Regions from separate parts of the Paenibacillus sp. FSL E2-0151 genome, predicted to be linked through region 2. Evidence: riboswitches for the same ligand, from Rfam matches in the RefSeq annotation. Region 2 holds a riboswitch; the other holds the start of a gene.

Region 1 (8,323 bases), 2.2 Mb from region 2:
GAGAGGGTGGATAAGATGATGAAAAAAGGATGGATGATGCTGGGTACTGCTGTGTTGGCAGGCGCCCTGCTTGGAGGTTGCGCGGAGAAGGATATGCTGGCTATGTCAGGAGATGAGATGATTGAGAAGGTTGTCTCAGCAGAAACAGAACCCGCCTCGTATTATGCGGAAGGTGTGATGAAGATATGGGCGGATGACAAGCTGACTAACACGATGCAAATTAAGGAATGGGTAGATGGTGAAACCGGACGAAAGCGCACGGAAACATCAGAGAATGGCAATGTCAGTTACGCAGTTAATGATGGAAAGAAGATCATCATATATGAAAAAGAAACAGGGGCAGCATATTCCATGGATGCATCATCCGTGTCACAACAACCTAATCAAACCCAGAAGCAAATATTGCTCGATCAACTAGAGCGGTTACGTACTACGCATGATGTGAATATGATGGGACAGGAGAAACTTCATGGACAGGACGTCATTCATATTGAATTGACACCAAAAGAAGAAGGCGCATTCTCCATATCTTCAGAGTATTGGGTAGATCCCAAAACGTGGATGATTGTCAAAGTAAACAGCGCGTATGGGGATGGAAAATCAGAAATGGTCTATGATCCGATTCAGTATGACCCTGAATTCACAAAGGATACTTTCGTAATTGACATCCCTGAGGAGGTCGATGTGAAGGACTTGAACGATATGATGCAGAATTCCGAAGTGACCCTAGAGGAAGCGGAAAAAGCGTTGGAACAGCCGTTCCTACAGGACATGAGTGGAGAATTCGAACTATCACGGATCGAAATGTCTACATCGCGCGGTGAGCTGAGCAGAGATGAAGTAACCTTGTATTATGTAAGTAACGACAAGGTAGAAGTCAGCCTGACGGTATTCAAGATGCCGGAAGAAAATGTGGACGATACACTAATACCGGATGAAGCCGAGATTAAGGTTCGTAACACCGAGGGTTCATATATGAAGAGCATTCGGAACATATCATGGAGTGAGAATGGCTTGCGGTACTCCATCATGGGTGAAAACGAAGGATGGACAAAGGCAAAGCTGCAAGCTTGGGCGGAAGAACTGACCTTTTCCAATCCGTCTAGATGAGCTAAAGAATAACAATAAGGTTGCCGCAGAAACGAGCGGCAGCTTTTTTTGTATATTCTCCTTTTGGTGTGGTGGATATCTATTCGATCTCCTTTCAGTCCACTCCAAAAAGGCAAGAGGGCAACTTCACGTTTACAGTTCAATATGCATATTCATAGAAGACAATCTTGATTTGGTGATGGAGGCAGGAGAAAGGGGCATCGCAGGATGGCTGTTTTATCAACAGGGCCAATAGAAAATAATATAGTGGTGGGAAGCGGCGAGCGTCCTACACAGAGAATTACAGTGAAATTAGACAATTGGAGTCTCACTAGTTTCTCTACCGTTCTGGTTCAAGGATATTATTTGAATGGTGTTCGCACACTATACGTTGAGGAATTGTTTAATGTTTTGCCTAACCAGGTTATAACAAATGACTATTATGCAGATTTGGATGCATTTGAGTTTATATTTATCACAGGTGATGATGCGGAGGATGAAGTTCAGATTTCGGTATGGGGGAAAAACGAGAACGGTCAACTGGTAACGGCACATCGTTTGGTGTCTGAGGAATTGTTAGGAGCGAACCCCGGTCTAGTCGGGGTAACGGGTGCGACTGGAGCTACAGGGACAGCAGGGGTTGCGGGAACAACTGGTCCTACAGGGGCTACAGGTGTTACAGGACTGACAGGAGTTACTGGTCCTCCTGGAGGAACTACGGGATCGACGGGAGAGACCGGTGTCACTGGGACCACGGGGGAGACAGGATCTACCGGAGTGACAGGAGTCACGGGCGCTACTGGAAGTACGGGGACCACAGGAGAGACAGGGCTTACCGGAGTGACGGGTGTTACTGGGAGTACAGGAATAACAGGAACGACTGGAGTCACCGGGAGCACAGGGGAGACAGGGTCTACTGGAGCCACGGGGATTACCGGGAGCACGGGAGAAACAGGGTCTACTGGAGCCACGGGGATTACCGGGAGCACGGGAGAGACAGGGTCTACTGGAGTGACGGGGATTACCGGGAGCACGGGAGAGACAGGGTCTACTGGAGTGACGGGGATTACCGGGAGTACGGGAGGGACAGGGTCTACTGGAGTGACGGGAGTTACTGGGAGTACGGGAGAGACAGGGTCTACTGGAGCCACGGGGATTACCGGGAGTACAGGAATAACAGGAACGACAGGGGTCACTGGTGTTACAGGTGCAACAGGCGTAACGGGAGTAGCGGGAACGACCGGAGTCACTGGTGTTACAGGAGCGACAGGACTGACGGGAACAACTGGAGTCACTGGTGTTACAGGAGCAACAGGACTGACGGGAACAACTGGAGTCACTGGTGTTACAGGAGCAACAGGACTGACGGGAACGACCGGAGTCACTGGTGTTACAGGAGCAACAGGACTGACGGGAACGACCGGAGTCACTGGTATTACAGGAACAACAGGAGTGACTGGGGCTACCGGTACGACAGGTGCCACGGGATCAACTGCAGCTTCGGCTCCGGCAGACTCTTCCTTGTTTGCTGATAGCCAGACCACGGCGTTGGGTCTTTCATTAGTAGCTGAAACAACGATTCAGACACTTAATGTACCTGTAGTGGCAGGTCAACGCGTGAAAATCGATAATAGTACACAAGTAGCAATAGTTGTAGGGTCTAACTGGAGTATTGCGTATAACATTAATCTGAGACGTAACGGAGTTTTAATTAATCAATTGCAACTCTCACGAACCGGTAATGCTTCGGGAACGTTGAGGTTTCTTTCCTCCAACACTTACGTGGATACATCCCCGACTACAACGACTAATGCATACACGATAAGTATCCAATTTACGACAACTAGCAACGTCACGAGTGCCTCAGCGGAAGTGAGAAATCTGAATGCTATTCGTTTCAGTTAAAATAGACATCGAACTTATGATAATTACACGTTACTTTTGTTGACATATATGATATTGTACATTACTCTATGGGTATACTTGATCAAAAATTTAGAAATATACCAATTCGAATCGAATTAAGATAATACAGCGGATGATAACGAGCGGGAGAGACCTGGGTTAGCCGAGCCAAATGGCTAGTGTTCAGGCACCGAAGGAGCAAGCTGCTGCGCACCCGGCGCAGTGGTTAATCTCTCAGGTAAATGTACCATCGTTGGACGCAACTCTGGAGAGTGCGCGAACTGCGCCACCCAAGGGGTATATGATCAGTCAGCCCGGTGAACTTGTCTGTAATCGCAGGCAGTGCACCCTTGTCGTGAGACACTGCTGATCATGAAACTCTCAGGTATCGAGGACAGAGAGAGGGCCTAAGGCCTTCTTCTGTCCTTTTTTGATGTCATCATACCTAAATAAGGGACATTGTGGATGAAACTCCTGGATCGAAATGACGAATACATTTTACAAATATGAATCATGATTAATAATGGAGGGTTACAAGGTGCGATTTAAAGATGTTTTCTCAATTATTGGTCCGTCGATGACGGGGCCTTCAAGTTCACATACAGCTGGAGCGGCAAGGTTAGGGAGAATTGCTCGACAGTGGCTAGGATGTACGCCAGATCGTGCCCGGCTGACGCTGTACGGTTCATTTGCAGATACGTATCAGGGGCACGGAACAGATCTGGCACTGATCGGCGGTCTGCTGGATTATGTCACAGACGATCCGCGTATCCCGGATGCAGAGCAATACGCAGAGGAAGCGGGCATGGAGGTTGAGTTTTATACAAGTGGCCTACCTGCTCCTCATCCTAATACGGTCAAAATTGAGTTGTGGCATGGAGAACGTGCCTGCTCCTTAATCGGTGCATCCATTGGTGGTGGAAGCGTATCCGTGCATTCGATGAATGATTTTCGTGTTCAGATTAGTGGTGAGTTTCCAACACTCGTTCTGCGGCATGCGGATAAAGCGGGCGTACTCGCGTCAGTGACGTCCACGATCAGTTCATCCGGGGTTAACATCGGGTATATGCAGGTGGACCGGAAAGCCCGTGATGGCGAAGCGCTTACCGCGATGGAAATGGATGGTGTGCCTAATCCTGATATGCTCAAGCGTCTAAGGGAGCTGGACCATGTATTGGACATTCGTGTTATCGATTTGAAGAGAGGAGTTGATTCGGATGCGGTTTAAACATTTGCACGAACTGAATACGATCTGTACAGCGGAATCCAAAACCATTGCTCAGCTGATGATCGAGGAGCAAGTTCAGGAGACCAATACACCGGAAGCGGATGTTGTGAAGCAGATGTCTGAATATTATCAGGTGATGAAGGAAGCGGTACGCAAAGGGTTAACGGAAGATACGACATCACGCAGTGGATTAACAGGTGGAGACGGCAAAAAAATGGCCGAGTACATTCGCAAGGGTGAGACTTGCTCAGGAGATGCTTCCGCACTTGCCATGGCGTATGCCCTGTGTGTATCTGAAGTGAATGCCTCCATGGGTCGGATCGTGGCTACACCAACAGCCGGTTCCTGCGGCATCATCCCGGGTGTGTTTATCAGTTCACAGGAGCGATTTGGCTGGACGGACGAACATTTGGTGAACGGGTTGTTCTGTGCGGGAGCAATTGGTTATGTTATCGCCAATAATTCATTTATCTCCGGGGCCGAAGGTGGCTGTCAGGCGGAAGTGGGTTCCGCTATCGGCATGGCTGCGGGTGCCATGGTTGAACTGCGTGGAGGTACACCGGAACAGGTTGTTCATGCCGTTGGTTTGGCGTTAAAAAATACACTGGGCCTTATCTGCGATCCGGTCGCAGGCCTTGTTGAAATCCCGTGCATCGTCCGTAATGGACTGGGTGCAGTTACGGCGCTGGCTGCGGCTGACATGGCCCTGGCCGGAGTGCGTAGTGCCATTCCGTCAGACGAAGTCATCGATGTCATGCTGGAAGTAGGCAGTGCAATGCCGAGCCGCCATCGGGAGACAGCCCAAGGTGGACTGGCCCAGACACCAACCGGCCGCAAAATGATGCAGAAGTTGGCTAAACCAAAGGCAAAGCGTGCCGAGCCTGAGCCGGAGTCCCCTGCTGAAAATGACGTAGAAACTAAGGCATAAATCGGATTGATATGAATTAAATCTAACGCTAACTTGTGGAGCCTGCCTTTAGCCTTGATTATTAAAGGTGAAGAAGAGTCCTTACATGATATGAAAAGCCGGTACAAATCTTCCTGGTGAAGAGATGTATCGGCTTTTTTTGTCTTTTTCCAACGAAGAAAAACAAAAACATTGACGATCTATATATCGGTTAGATATATTAATTGTTGTCATATATCAATACGATATATATAGGAGCGAAACAAAATTAAAGGAGATGGATAGAATGAAAGGTATTTTCCAGACGAGTCTGCTGTTTTTGAAAAACGGAGCCACCATTGTAGGTTTAATTACGGCTGTGCTGTTTCAGGTTTTTTTTAACATCATCTGGCTTAGCGGATACGACCAGGTTAACGAAAGAATGACTCAATTGGCTGTCACCATCGTGAATGAAGATGGGGTAGCGGCTGAACCGGTGGCCGAGTCTCTGGCAGCGGGCCTGAATTTCGAGGTCAAAACATCTGAATCGATGCAAGAAGCGAGACAGATGTTAACGGACCGGGATGTGTACATGATTATTGAGATTCCATCAGGTTTCATGCAGCAGGCAGAAGACTTGTCAAAACCGATGACAGTGAAGTATGTGATGAACGAATCAAACGTGGCTACCGTGAAAAGTGTGATGCAGAACGTAGCCGCACAAGTTACAGCGACATTGAACCGTGAAGTACAACAGGAGGTTATTCACGGAGTGCTGAATCAATCCGGTATGACTGCTGATCAGTCCGATGCGCTTGCGGTAGGGTTATCTTCACGCGTGGAGGCAGAGGTGGAGCGACTGAATCCTGTTGATAATTTTGCTTTCTCGATGGTACCGATGTTGATTGTAACGGCTACGTTTACCGGAGCGATGTTGCTAAGCATGAATCTGCAAAAGGTTTCTGGTGAACTGAGTGGCAGGGCAGGGAAATGGGAGCGCTTCTGGGCACGTAACATTATTAATCTGGGTGCGGCATTTATCGTCTCACTCGTTGGATCGGGGATGATGCACATTATGGGGGTATCGTCAGCAGCCAGTTGGTTCATGTTATGGCTGTTCCAGTTGCTGGTCACCATATCTTTTATACTCATGGCTCAGTTGAGCTTGTTGTTGCTTGGCAATGCTGGGGCTTGGTTAAACAGTGCGTTGTTGCCTCTGCTGATGCTGTCCTCGGGATCAACGATTCCGCGAGATGTAATGCCTGACTTCTACCAAGTGATCGGTCATTATCTGCCAGCGACTTATGCCGTAGAAGGGATGATGAACCTTGTGCTCGGAGGAAACGGAATTGGCCGGGATGCGATGTTGCTCGCCGTAATCGGTGGTGTAACACTGACTCTGGGTGCGCTTTGCATCTGGATCAGACGCTCCGGCCCGGTACGTTCTGAAGCTCGTAGGGAGGACCAGCCTGCTGCTGTGCCTGTTGCTCTGAAAGCAACCGTTTCGTCATCTGATCATTGAACAAGGGGTACTGATTGTGATACGTTAAGGGGAATGGAAAGGAGCGGTACACCGATGAACACGCAGCATGTCATCCTCGGAATACTGCACAATCAGCCAAGTTCCGGATACGAGATCAAGCAGTACTTTGAACAATATTTTTCATTTTTCTTTGATGCCAGTTTCGGCACCATATATCCTACACTTGCGAAGATGGAAAAGTCAGGATTGCTGACTAAGGAATCGGTGAAGCAGGAAGGGAAACCTGATAAGAACGTGTATTCATTGACCCCTGAAGGAGCAACGCAATTTCACGCCTATTTAATGAGTCCTTTGGAAGCTGAGGTATTTCGTTCTGATTTTCTGATGCGGTTGTATTTCGGAGAGTTGGCGGATGAAGATACCGTAACGGGTTGGATATCCAGCCAGTTGAAGCGAAAGGAAATGTTATACGCTGAACTTCAGCGCCAGATGGAGGAATTCGGCGAACGTATTTCGCCTGCACAGCGTCTGTGTCTGCAAGTGGGGCTTGTACAATATGAGGCCACCATCCAGTTGCTCAAGGAACAGCTGGTTCGGCCAGAGTAATCCATGGCCATAATGAATAACGTCAAAATCAAATAGGTGCTCCACAGATCAGGAACAGATCTGGGAGCGCCTATTTCGTTTGATATGCCGATGAACTGAACAGACTCCAGTCTTGCATATGAGCAAGTATAGCTTGGTGTTTATATGAGACTAGTACTCAGTACGGCATATCCATACGCGGGCAGTTCAATGGCGAGTATGCCATCTTCCTTGGCAGTACGATGGTTTCCGCCGAATAACTCGGTCCATTCCTCGTCACCAGCCTCCAGCTCGACAATAGCCGTCTCTTCTGATCGATTGAACAGAACCAGAATGCGTTCCTCCTCATTTTGTCGCTCAAATACCAGTTGGCTGCCATCGGGACGAGCCTGCAGGAAACGAACGGTGCCTTCTGCACGCAGGGCAGGATGAGCATGACGTAGGGAGATCAGTTTCTGATAAAAGTTAAACAGCTCTCGGTCCTGCTTTGCTTCATCCCATTCCATGCATTTACGGCAGCCCGGATCATGTTCGCCGTCCATGCCAATCTCGTCTCCGTAATAGATACACGGAGCACCCATATAACTGAACTGGAATAACGCAGCCAGCTTCATCTTGCGCTGGTCACCTTCACACAGCGTGAGCAGCCGCGGGGTATCGTGGCTGTCCAGCAAGTTAAACGCCACTTCGCTGGCCTGAAGCGGATAACGGGATAACTGTCGCCCGATGGAGTTTGCGAACTGTTCGGCGTGCATCGTATTTTTCACCAAGAAAGCATTCACGGCATCGGTAAACGGATAGTTCATGGACGCATCGAACTGGTCACCTTGCAGCCAGGAGGAAGACTCGTTCCATACTTCGCCCAGAATATAGGCCTCCGGATTAGCCGCTTTGACTACACGGCGGAAATCACGCCAGAATGCATCGTCCACTTCGTCTGCCACATCCAGCCGCCATCCGTCCGCACCCACTTCCTTGATCCAGTACTCGGCAACCTCCAGCAGATAGGCCTTAACCTCAGCATTCTCCGTATTCAGCTTTGGCATATGCGCTTCGAATCCGAATGTCTCATACGTTGGAATGCCGTCCTTCACGTCCAGCGGGTATTCATGTACATGGAACCAGTCCTTGTATTTGGATTGTTCTC
Region 2 (8,323 bases):
ATACCGGTTCCTGATTTTTTTTCCAGCCTCATGCCCAAAGGTTCAAGCCATTGTTCAATCATTTGCAGCTCCCGGTGAACCGTTCGGGTACTGACCTTTACTTCAACGGCGATTTCGCCGGCAGTGACTTCATGTGGATGCTCCAGCAGGAACTCCACGATTTCACGTTGTCTTTTGGTAATACTCATATCTCAGCCTCCGGCTCAGGGAAAACAAATGCGTGCAATTACTTCAGACGTTCAACGAGCGCATCGTATTCCGGGCTTTTTAGGAAGTTGTCGATGGATATATGTTCTGCGTTCGGCGCAACGGAGCGGGCACGATCGGTCAATACTTGTTGTGTGATCACCACGTCTGCATCCGGCGGGATATCACTGATAGCCGTATTGGTCACCGTAACGTCAATCCCCTCTGCCTTCATCTTCTTGCGTAGAATGGAAGCACCCATGGCACTTGACCCCATGCCTGCATCACAGGAGAAGACAATTTTCTTCACGTCTGTTTTGACGGTAGAAGAAGCCATATCTGCGGCTCTGTCTGCTTCACGTTGATTAGCCGTAATACCAGCGTTTGGCAGGGTTCCTTGACTCTTCATGTCTTTCATCCGACTGGATGCGGACTCCAGATCTTCGTCCTTTTGTTTACCCGTTTTCAGCAACACTGCTGCAACCAGGAAAGAAACGACGGCTGCTACAAGCACCCCTGCGAACATCGGCAGGTATCCACCTTTTGGTGTTAAGAAGAAATACGCGATAATACTACCCGGTGATGGTGCTGAAACAAGTCCTGCTCCGGTGAGCATGAATGTTAATGTACCTGCGACGCCACCCGCAATTGCGGCAAGAATCAGAATCGGTCTCATCAGAATGTAAGGGAAGTAGATCTCATGAATTCCCCCGAAGAAATGAATGATTACGGCACCCGGTGCAGAAGATTTGGCCATTCCGCGTCCGAAGAAACAGTAAGCAAGTAAGATACCAAGTCCCGGACCCGGGTTTGATTCAAGCATGTATAATACGGATTTTCCTAATTCTCTCGCTTGATCTGTTGCAATTGGTGTAAGAATCCCGTGGTTGATTGCATTGTTCAGGAACAATACTTTACCTGGTTCAATGATTAGGTTGACCAGCGGCAGCAAACCAAGATTCATTAAGCCCTGTACACCGGCAGATAATACTTTGCTAATCGCTTCTACAGCAGGCCCGATGCCCAGTAGCGCAAAAATCCCCAAGATCCCGCCAATAATACCGGCTGAGAAGTTGTTAACAAGCATTTCAAATCCGGCTTTAACTTTACCTTCAATGGATTTATCAAACTTTTTAATGATCCATGCTGCCAGTGGTCCGGCAATCATGGCACCGAGGAACATCGGAATATCACTACCCACGATGACCCCGATGGTCATAATGGCACCCACGACACCACCACGCTGACCATGCACCATCGTACCCCCGGTGTAACCAATTAACAGTGGCAGCAAATATTTGATCATCGGATCAACTAGCTGCGCAAGCGTCTCGTTAGGGAACCAGCCTGTTGGAATGAACAGAGCTGTAATTAATCCCCAGGCGATGAACGCTCCCATATTCGGCATGACCATACCACTCAGGAATCGGCCAAAACGCTGAACACCTACCCGTAGCCCACCTTTGGAATTGGACGATTGGTCCAAATTACTCATTGTATTATCCTCCTTGGATCAAGTGATTATGATTTATGAAAGGGGTATCATTTCTCCCCTGCTGTAATCCTAAGCGAGAATGCTCTCCTGTTCAATGAAATGAAAGCGTACTTTCGTCATGAACAATGATGACAACATTAGGTTATGTAATCGTTTTACTTGATGCATAATGGCTGAACCCATTGGTACACAAGGATTTTCTTGCCTATGACTTTTGTCATTTCCAGAATCATTTTCTAAACTATAGCTTGGTCCAATCAGGTGATTTACATCCACAATCTGCTTCATTCCACATTCAAAACCATTCTTGGAAAGCACAAAAAACCTGTGCAAGCATCCGGCTCACACAGGTCGAAACAATATGAAGCTCATATCATTTAATTATAAAATATATGTTAATAAGTACAAGTTCGTTGATACTATTCTTTCGTATGTTTCCGATACGCGTCTGCATTCATCAATGTAGACAATGCTGCTGTCAGATCTCCCTCAACACGGATCTCAATCATCCAGCCTTCCTCGTAAGGAGAGCTGTTCACAAGTTCAGGGGAGTCCTGCAACGAATCATTCACCGCAATGATTGAACCAGTGACGGGAGAGAACAAGTCCGACACCGTTTTGACCGATTCGATCGTTCCAATGCTGTCCTCTGCTTTTACATTGGTTTCAAGGTCAGGCAATTCCACAAACACAATGTCACCCAGCTGATGCTGCGCGAACTCGGTAATGCCAATACGTACAGTATCCTCCCCTACGGTTTGCACCCATTCGTGCTCTTCACTGTACAGGAAATCACTTTTCAATTCGCTCATCGATATCCGCCTCGCTTTTCATTAATGAGTACATGCGTTCTTTGACCTTAACCTTTTTCCCAGAACATAGCGTATGATATTTATGAATCAAATGTCAAGATACCTCACAATTTATTTGCTGAACACCTCTAAATCCTGTAACCGGATTACACTCTTTCTTCATATACTGGTGAATATTAGAATAGTAAGCGCAGTCTTTATAAATACACGAACAATAGTATCGAAAGAAAAATAAATATTCGGTTTTTAATTATTATCTATGACATCGTTCTTGACATCAGTAGTGGATTCACGTTTTAATGAGAGGAGTAAATGTGTTTATTGGACTATGTTATACCCGCGGATGAATGTAAAGGGAGAGATTACCCGTGACACCCGATTCGGGATGTACATGAGGTAACGCCGAAGGAGTAAACCACCGATAAGCGGGGGTGAATCTCTCAGGCAAAAGGACTTTTACGGGACGCAACTCTGGAGAGCATCTATTCGCCCTGTGCGGGCGTTATGATCACCCAAGGGGAAACCTGCTGCGCAACGCAGCGGGGTAACTCTCAGGTACAAGGGACAGAGCCTTAGAATACAGCGTGCTACTTGGCATGCCGATTCTTTGGCCTGTCCTTTTCCTTTTTCCCAAAAAACGAAAAACAGGATGTAGAACGGCGCTGCCATAGCTGCCCTTACCATACTTATCTGATGAAAATATCTAGCTGAAAATTTAAAAACACCCTGGTTCATTGATCCACGATTGTATATCCGGCCGGCTGACGGCCCATGACGAGGTGATTTGATGTCCGATTTGCTTAGAACACCACTCTTCCCACTGTATCAGCAATACGAAGGCGTACGGTGCATTGACTTTGGAGGCTGGGAGCTTCCGGTACAATTTAGCGGAATCCAGAAAGAACATGAAGCGGTACGCGAGCGCGCGGGACTGTTTGATGTATCCCATATGGGCGAATTCACGGTACAGGGTGAGCAGGCTGAAGCGTTTTTGCAACAAATGATGACCAATGATGTGACCACGCTGGTTCCCGATCAAGCCCAGTACACCCTGATGTGTTATCCAGATGGCGGTGTGGTGGATGATCTGCTCGTGTATAAGCTGGAAGATCAGCATTATATGCTCGTTGTTAACGCCTCCAACATCGACAAGGATTGGGCGTGGCTGCAAGAGCACTTGATCCCTGGCGTGAGCATGACCAATGATTCGGAGCAGACAGCGCTGCTCGCCTTGCAAGGTCCACTGGCTGTAGACATTATCGGGAAAGTTACAGATACGGATGTAAGCTCGATTGAACCGTTTCGTTTTGTGCAGGATGCTGAAGTATGTGGAGTAAAATTACTGTTGTCCCGTACCGGTTATACCGGTGAAGATGGCTTTGAGCTATATGTTCCTGCAGATCAGGCTGCTGTGGTCTGGAATGGATTAATGCAAGCCGGTGAAGGTCACGGACTCGTACCAACCGGACTTGGTGCCCGGGATACACTGCGCTTTGAAGCAAGGCTCCCCCTGTATGGACAGGAATTGTCGGCAACCATCTCTCCACTCGAAGCTGGCGTAGGTATGTTTGTGAAGCTGAATGCGGGACCTTTTATCGGACACGAAGCCTTGTTACAGCAAAAAACTGACGGGCCTGCCCGCAAACTGGTCGGCATCGAAGTGCTGGAGCGCGGTATTCCCCGCCCCCACTATCCGATTTACGCCGAAGGCGTACAGATTGGTGAAGTGACAACAGGCACGCAATCACCTACATTGAAGCGTAATCTGGGGCTTGCCCTCATCGACAGCAAATACGCTGCGCTGGGAACCCCGCTTGAGATTGAGATCCGCGGCAAGAAACTAAAAGCCGAGGTCGTGAAGACCCCTTTTCATAAACGGACACGTACGTCGAAGACACCTACTCAAGGAGCTGATCAAGCATGAGCAAGCACCGTTACATTCCCATGACTGAACAAGATCAGAGCGCCATGCTCGCAACCATCGGTGTGGATACGCTGGAGGATCTGTTTCAGGACATTCCAAAAGAGATTCGTTATCAGGGCGAGCTGCCCGTATCCTCCAAACTTGATGAATATGCGCTGACACGTCACATGTCCAAACAAGCTGGCGCCAACGCCAATTTCGAAACACACGCCAGCTTCCTCGGCGCTGGCATATATGATCATCATGTTCCTTCCGTCATCAATCATGTCATTTCCCGTTCCGAGTTTTACACTGCCTACACACCTTATCAGCCTGAGATCAGCCAAGGTGAACTACAGGCCATTTTCGAATTTCAATCCTACATCTGTGAATTAACCGGTATGGCTGTAGCCAATGCCAGTATGTATGACGGTGCAACAGCTTTTGCGGAAGCCGGTAATCTGGCCGCAGCGGCAACTCGTCGCAAACAGCTCATCGTATCCCGTACCGTTCATCCGGAAGCCCGTCAGGTATTGCAGGCATATGCGCACGGACTCCGTCTGGAGATTGTCGAGATTGGTTATAAGGATGGCGTCACTGACTGGGATGCCCTGCAAACCGCCATATCAGACGATACCGCTGCTGTCATGATCCAGAGTCCGAACTTCTTTGGTGCCGTGGAAAATGTGAAGCAGGCTGCCGACCTCGTGCATGCGCACAAGGGCCTGCTCGTTGTAAGTGCCAACCCGCTATCGCTGGGTCTGCTGGAAGCCCCAGGCAAGCTGGGTGCCGACATCGTTGTAGGTGATGCGCAGCCCCTCGGCATCGCCGCTTCACTCGGCGGTCCGACATGCGGATATTTCGCCGTGTCCCAGCCTCATATGCGCCGAATTCCTGGCCGAATCGTAGGCCAGACCACGGATCGCAATGGCAAGCGTGGTTTTGTACTGACATTGCAAGCACGTGAACAGCACATCCGACGCGAAAAGGCGACATCCAACATCTGTTCCAACCAGGCTTTGCTTGCACTCAGCGCATCTGTATATATGTCCATCATGGGTAAACAAGGAATGATCGATGTCGCGGATCTGAATTTGCAAAAGAGTCATTACACCCTCAATACATTAACTGCGATTTCTGGAGTTAGCCTTACTTTTAATGCACCAACATTTAATGAGTTTGTTATTAAGCTTCCTGAAGGAACCGACGTGGATACTCTTCAGTTGAAACTGCTGGATGCAGGCTTTATTGGTGGCTACGAACTCGGACGTGATTATCCGGAGCTTGCCGGACATATGCTGATTGCTGTTACGGAACGGCGCACTAAGGAAGAGATTGACGAATTCGCACGAGCATTGGAGGGATCGCTGTGACTCAGGAAACGACGACGACAACGACAACATCGGTACACGGACAATCGGAAACAGGTACCTCTGTCTCCACTTCGGTTCAACCTGAGACGGATACAACATTTAGTGCACAGACCTTATCTCCTGCTTCGGAACAATCATTGATTTTTGAACTCAGCAGCCCTGGGCGTGTCGCTTATTCCTTGCCAGAATGTGATGTTCCTCGTCAGGCTGCCGATACGTTGATTCCCCGGGAAATGCTCCGTTCGGAAGCAGCGGCACTGCCGGAAGTGTTTGAGGTAGATGTTATTCGACACTATACCGCGCTATCCCGTCGCAACTTCGGCGTAGATAACGGATTCTATCCACTGGGCTCTTGTACGATGAAATACAATCCAAAGATCAATGAGGATGTTGCTCGTTATAATGGATTCGCCAAAATCCATCCGTACCAGCATGAATCCAGCATTCAAGGTGCACTAGAACTGTTATATACGTTGCAAAACGACCTTGCAGGTCTGACAGGTATGGACGCTGTGACCTTGCAACCAGCAGCTGGTGCCCATGGAGAATGGACTGGACTTATGATGATTCGTGCCTACCACGAAGGTCGTGGCGAACAACGTACCAAAGTCATCGTGCCCGATTCTTCGCATGGTACCAACCCGGCAAGTGCAACCGTTGCAGGATTTGAAACTGTGACGATTCCATCCCGCGCAGACGGACTGGTCGATCTGGACGCACTCCGTGCAGCAGTCGGTTCGGATACGGCAGCATTGATGCTGACAAACCCGAATACACTTGGTCTGTTTGAGAAAGACATTCAGGAGATTGCATCCATCGTACACCAGGCTGGTGGCTTGTTGTATTACGACGGAGCCAACTCCAATGCCATTATGGGCATTACCCGTCCAGGTGATATGGGCTTTGACGTGGTGCATCTGAACTTGCACAAAACGATGAGTACGCCTCATGGCGGTGGTGGACCAGGTGCCGGACCAGTTGGTGTGAAGAATCGCCTGATTCCATTCCTGCCTAAACCAATGGTGATCAAGAATGATGATGGTATGTATGCATTCGATCGTGAAGGCGATCAATCCATTGGCCGGGTGAAAGCCTACTACGGCAACTTCGGTATTCTGGTACGTGCCTATGCCTACATTCGCACCTATGGACCGGAAGGGTTACGCCGCGTCTCTGAATGTGCGGTACTGAATGCCAACTATATGATGGCCCGTCTTGCACCTTACTACGAGATTCCGTATCCGGGTGTATGCAAACATGAATTCGTCATGTCTGGTCGGGGTTTGAAGCAATACGGTGTGCGCACACTTGATGTTGCCAAGCGATTGCTTGATTTTGGATATCACCCACCTACGGTGTACTTCCCGCTCAACGTGGAGGAATGCATCATGATCGAGCCGACAGAAACCGAAAGTAAAGAAACGTTGGATGGATTCATTGATACGATGATACGGATTGCCAAAGAAGCGGAAGAGACACCAGAATTGGTACTCAACGCACCTTACGGAACACCGGTCACTCGTCTGGATGAAACCACCGCCGCTCGCAAACCTGTACTGAATTGTGCTTGCAGTTAAGCACTAAGTGTATTACTAATCATGCTCTTGCTGATGTTAACTACACCAGTAAGAGCATTTTTTTGGCTAGACATTACAGGACCTTTCTCCTCGTACTCCCCTTCTAATTCCTATACGTTCGAGCAACAAAAAAAGCCAGTACCCGCTGTAACAGCGGATACCGGCAAAATCGCTGCATCAATGCAGCTCATTATCGGAAAAAGAAAAACCTCAAATCCGGAGGAAACCCCGGCAAAATTACGCTTGAATGCTTTGAACCAATTCAACAACTTGTTCAGCCGTTTGCATATCCAGAGCTTTAGCAGCCAGTTCCTGCATATCCGCACGGGACAGCTTGGTAATCTGACTACGAGCTGGCAGAATGGAGGTTGCGCTCATGCTGAACTCATCCAATCCAAGACCAAGCAGCAATGGAATTGCTGTTTCGTCTCCTGCCATCTCACCACACATGCCAACCCATTTGCCTTCACGATGCGCTGCATCGATAACCATTTTAACCAAACGCAAAATGGCTGGGTTGTAAGGCTGGTACAGATAAGCCACTCGTTCGTTCATGCGGTCAGCAGCCATCGTGTATTGAATCAGATCGTTCGTTCCGATACTGAAGAAATCCACTTCTTTGGCAAATTGATCCGCCAGAACTGCAGTCGAAGGAATTTCGACCATGATTCCGAGTTGAATGCTGTCAGAAACAGCAATACCTTCAGCAACCAGCTTCTCTTTCTCTTCGAGCAAGACAGCTTTTGCTTCACGGAATTCACCGAGTGTTGCGATCATTGGGAACATGACACGCAGGTTTCCATGTACGCTTGCACGCAGCAATGCACGCAATTGTGTACGGAAGATATCCAGACGGTCCAAACACAGACGAACTGCGCGGAAGCCGAGGAATGGATTCATTTCTTTTGGCAGATCCAGGTATGGAAGCTCTTTGTCTCCACCGATGTCGAGTGTACGAACAACGACAGGTTTGCCTT

Evidence for each region. A riboswitch is a leader RNA that binds a small molecule or an ion and turns the genes downstream of it on or off. The one in region 2 is predicted to bind glycine.
Region 1: another riboswitch for glycine. It lies ahead of sdaAB (L-serine ammonia-lyase, iron-sulfur-dependent subunit beta); the one in region 2 lies ahead of gcvT (glycine cleavage system aminomethyltransferase GcvT).

What each region holds. Positions count from the first base shown of each region.
Region 1 covers NZ_CP150308.1:579,602-587,924, forward strand. The annotation lists gene MHI55_RS02850 (HAMP domain-containing sensor histidine kinase) at 1-14, shown strand, start outside; gene MHI55_RS02855 (hypothetical protein) at 16-1,110, shown strand; gene MHI55_RS02860 (collagen-like protein) at 1,318-2,994, shown strand; glycine riboswitch at 3,129-3,253, shown strand; gene sdaAB (L-serine ammonia-lyase, iron-sulfur-dependent subunit beta) at 3,533-4,222, shown strand; gene sdaAA (L-serine ammonia-lyase, iron-sulfur-dependent, subunit alpha) at 4,212-5,150, shown strand; gene MHI55_RS02875 (ABC transporter permease) at 5,416-6,630, shown strand; gene MHI55_RS02880 (helix-turn-helix transcriptional regulator) at 6,685-7,197, shown strand; gene MHI55_RS02885 (alpha-glycosidase) at 7,338-8,323, opposite strand, start outside.
Region 2 covers NZ_CP150308.1:5,410,815-5,419,137, forward strand. The annotation lists gene MHI55_RS24055 (BglG family transcription antiterminator) at 1-188, opposite strand, end outside; gene MHI55_RS24060 (PTS mannitol transporter subunit IICB) at 227-1,681, opposite strand; gene gcvH (glycine cleavage system protein GcvH) at 2,101-2,493, opposite strand; glycine riboswitch at 2,837-2,959, shown strand; gene gcvT (glycine cleavage system aminomethyltransferase GcvT) at 3,281-4,417, shown strand; gene gcvPA (aminomethyl-transferring glycine dehydrogenase subunit GcvPA) at 4,414-5,769, shown strand; gene gcvPB (aminomethyl-transferring glycine dehydrogenase subunit GcvPB) at 5,907-7,346, shown strand; gene ptsP (phosphoenolpyruvate--protein phosphotransferase) at 7,584-8,323, opposite strand, start outside.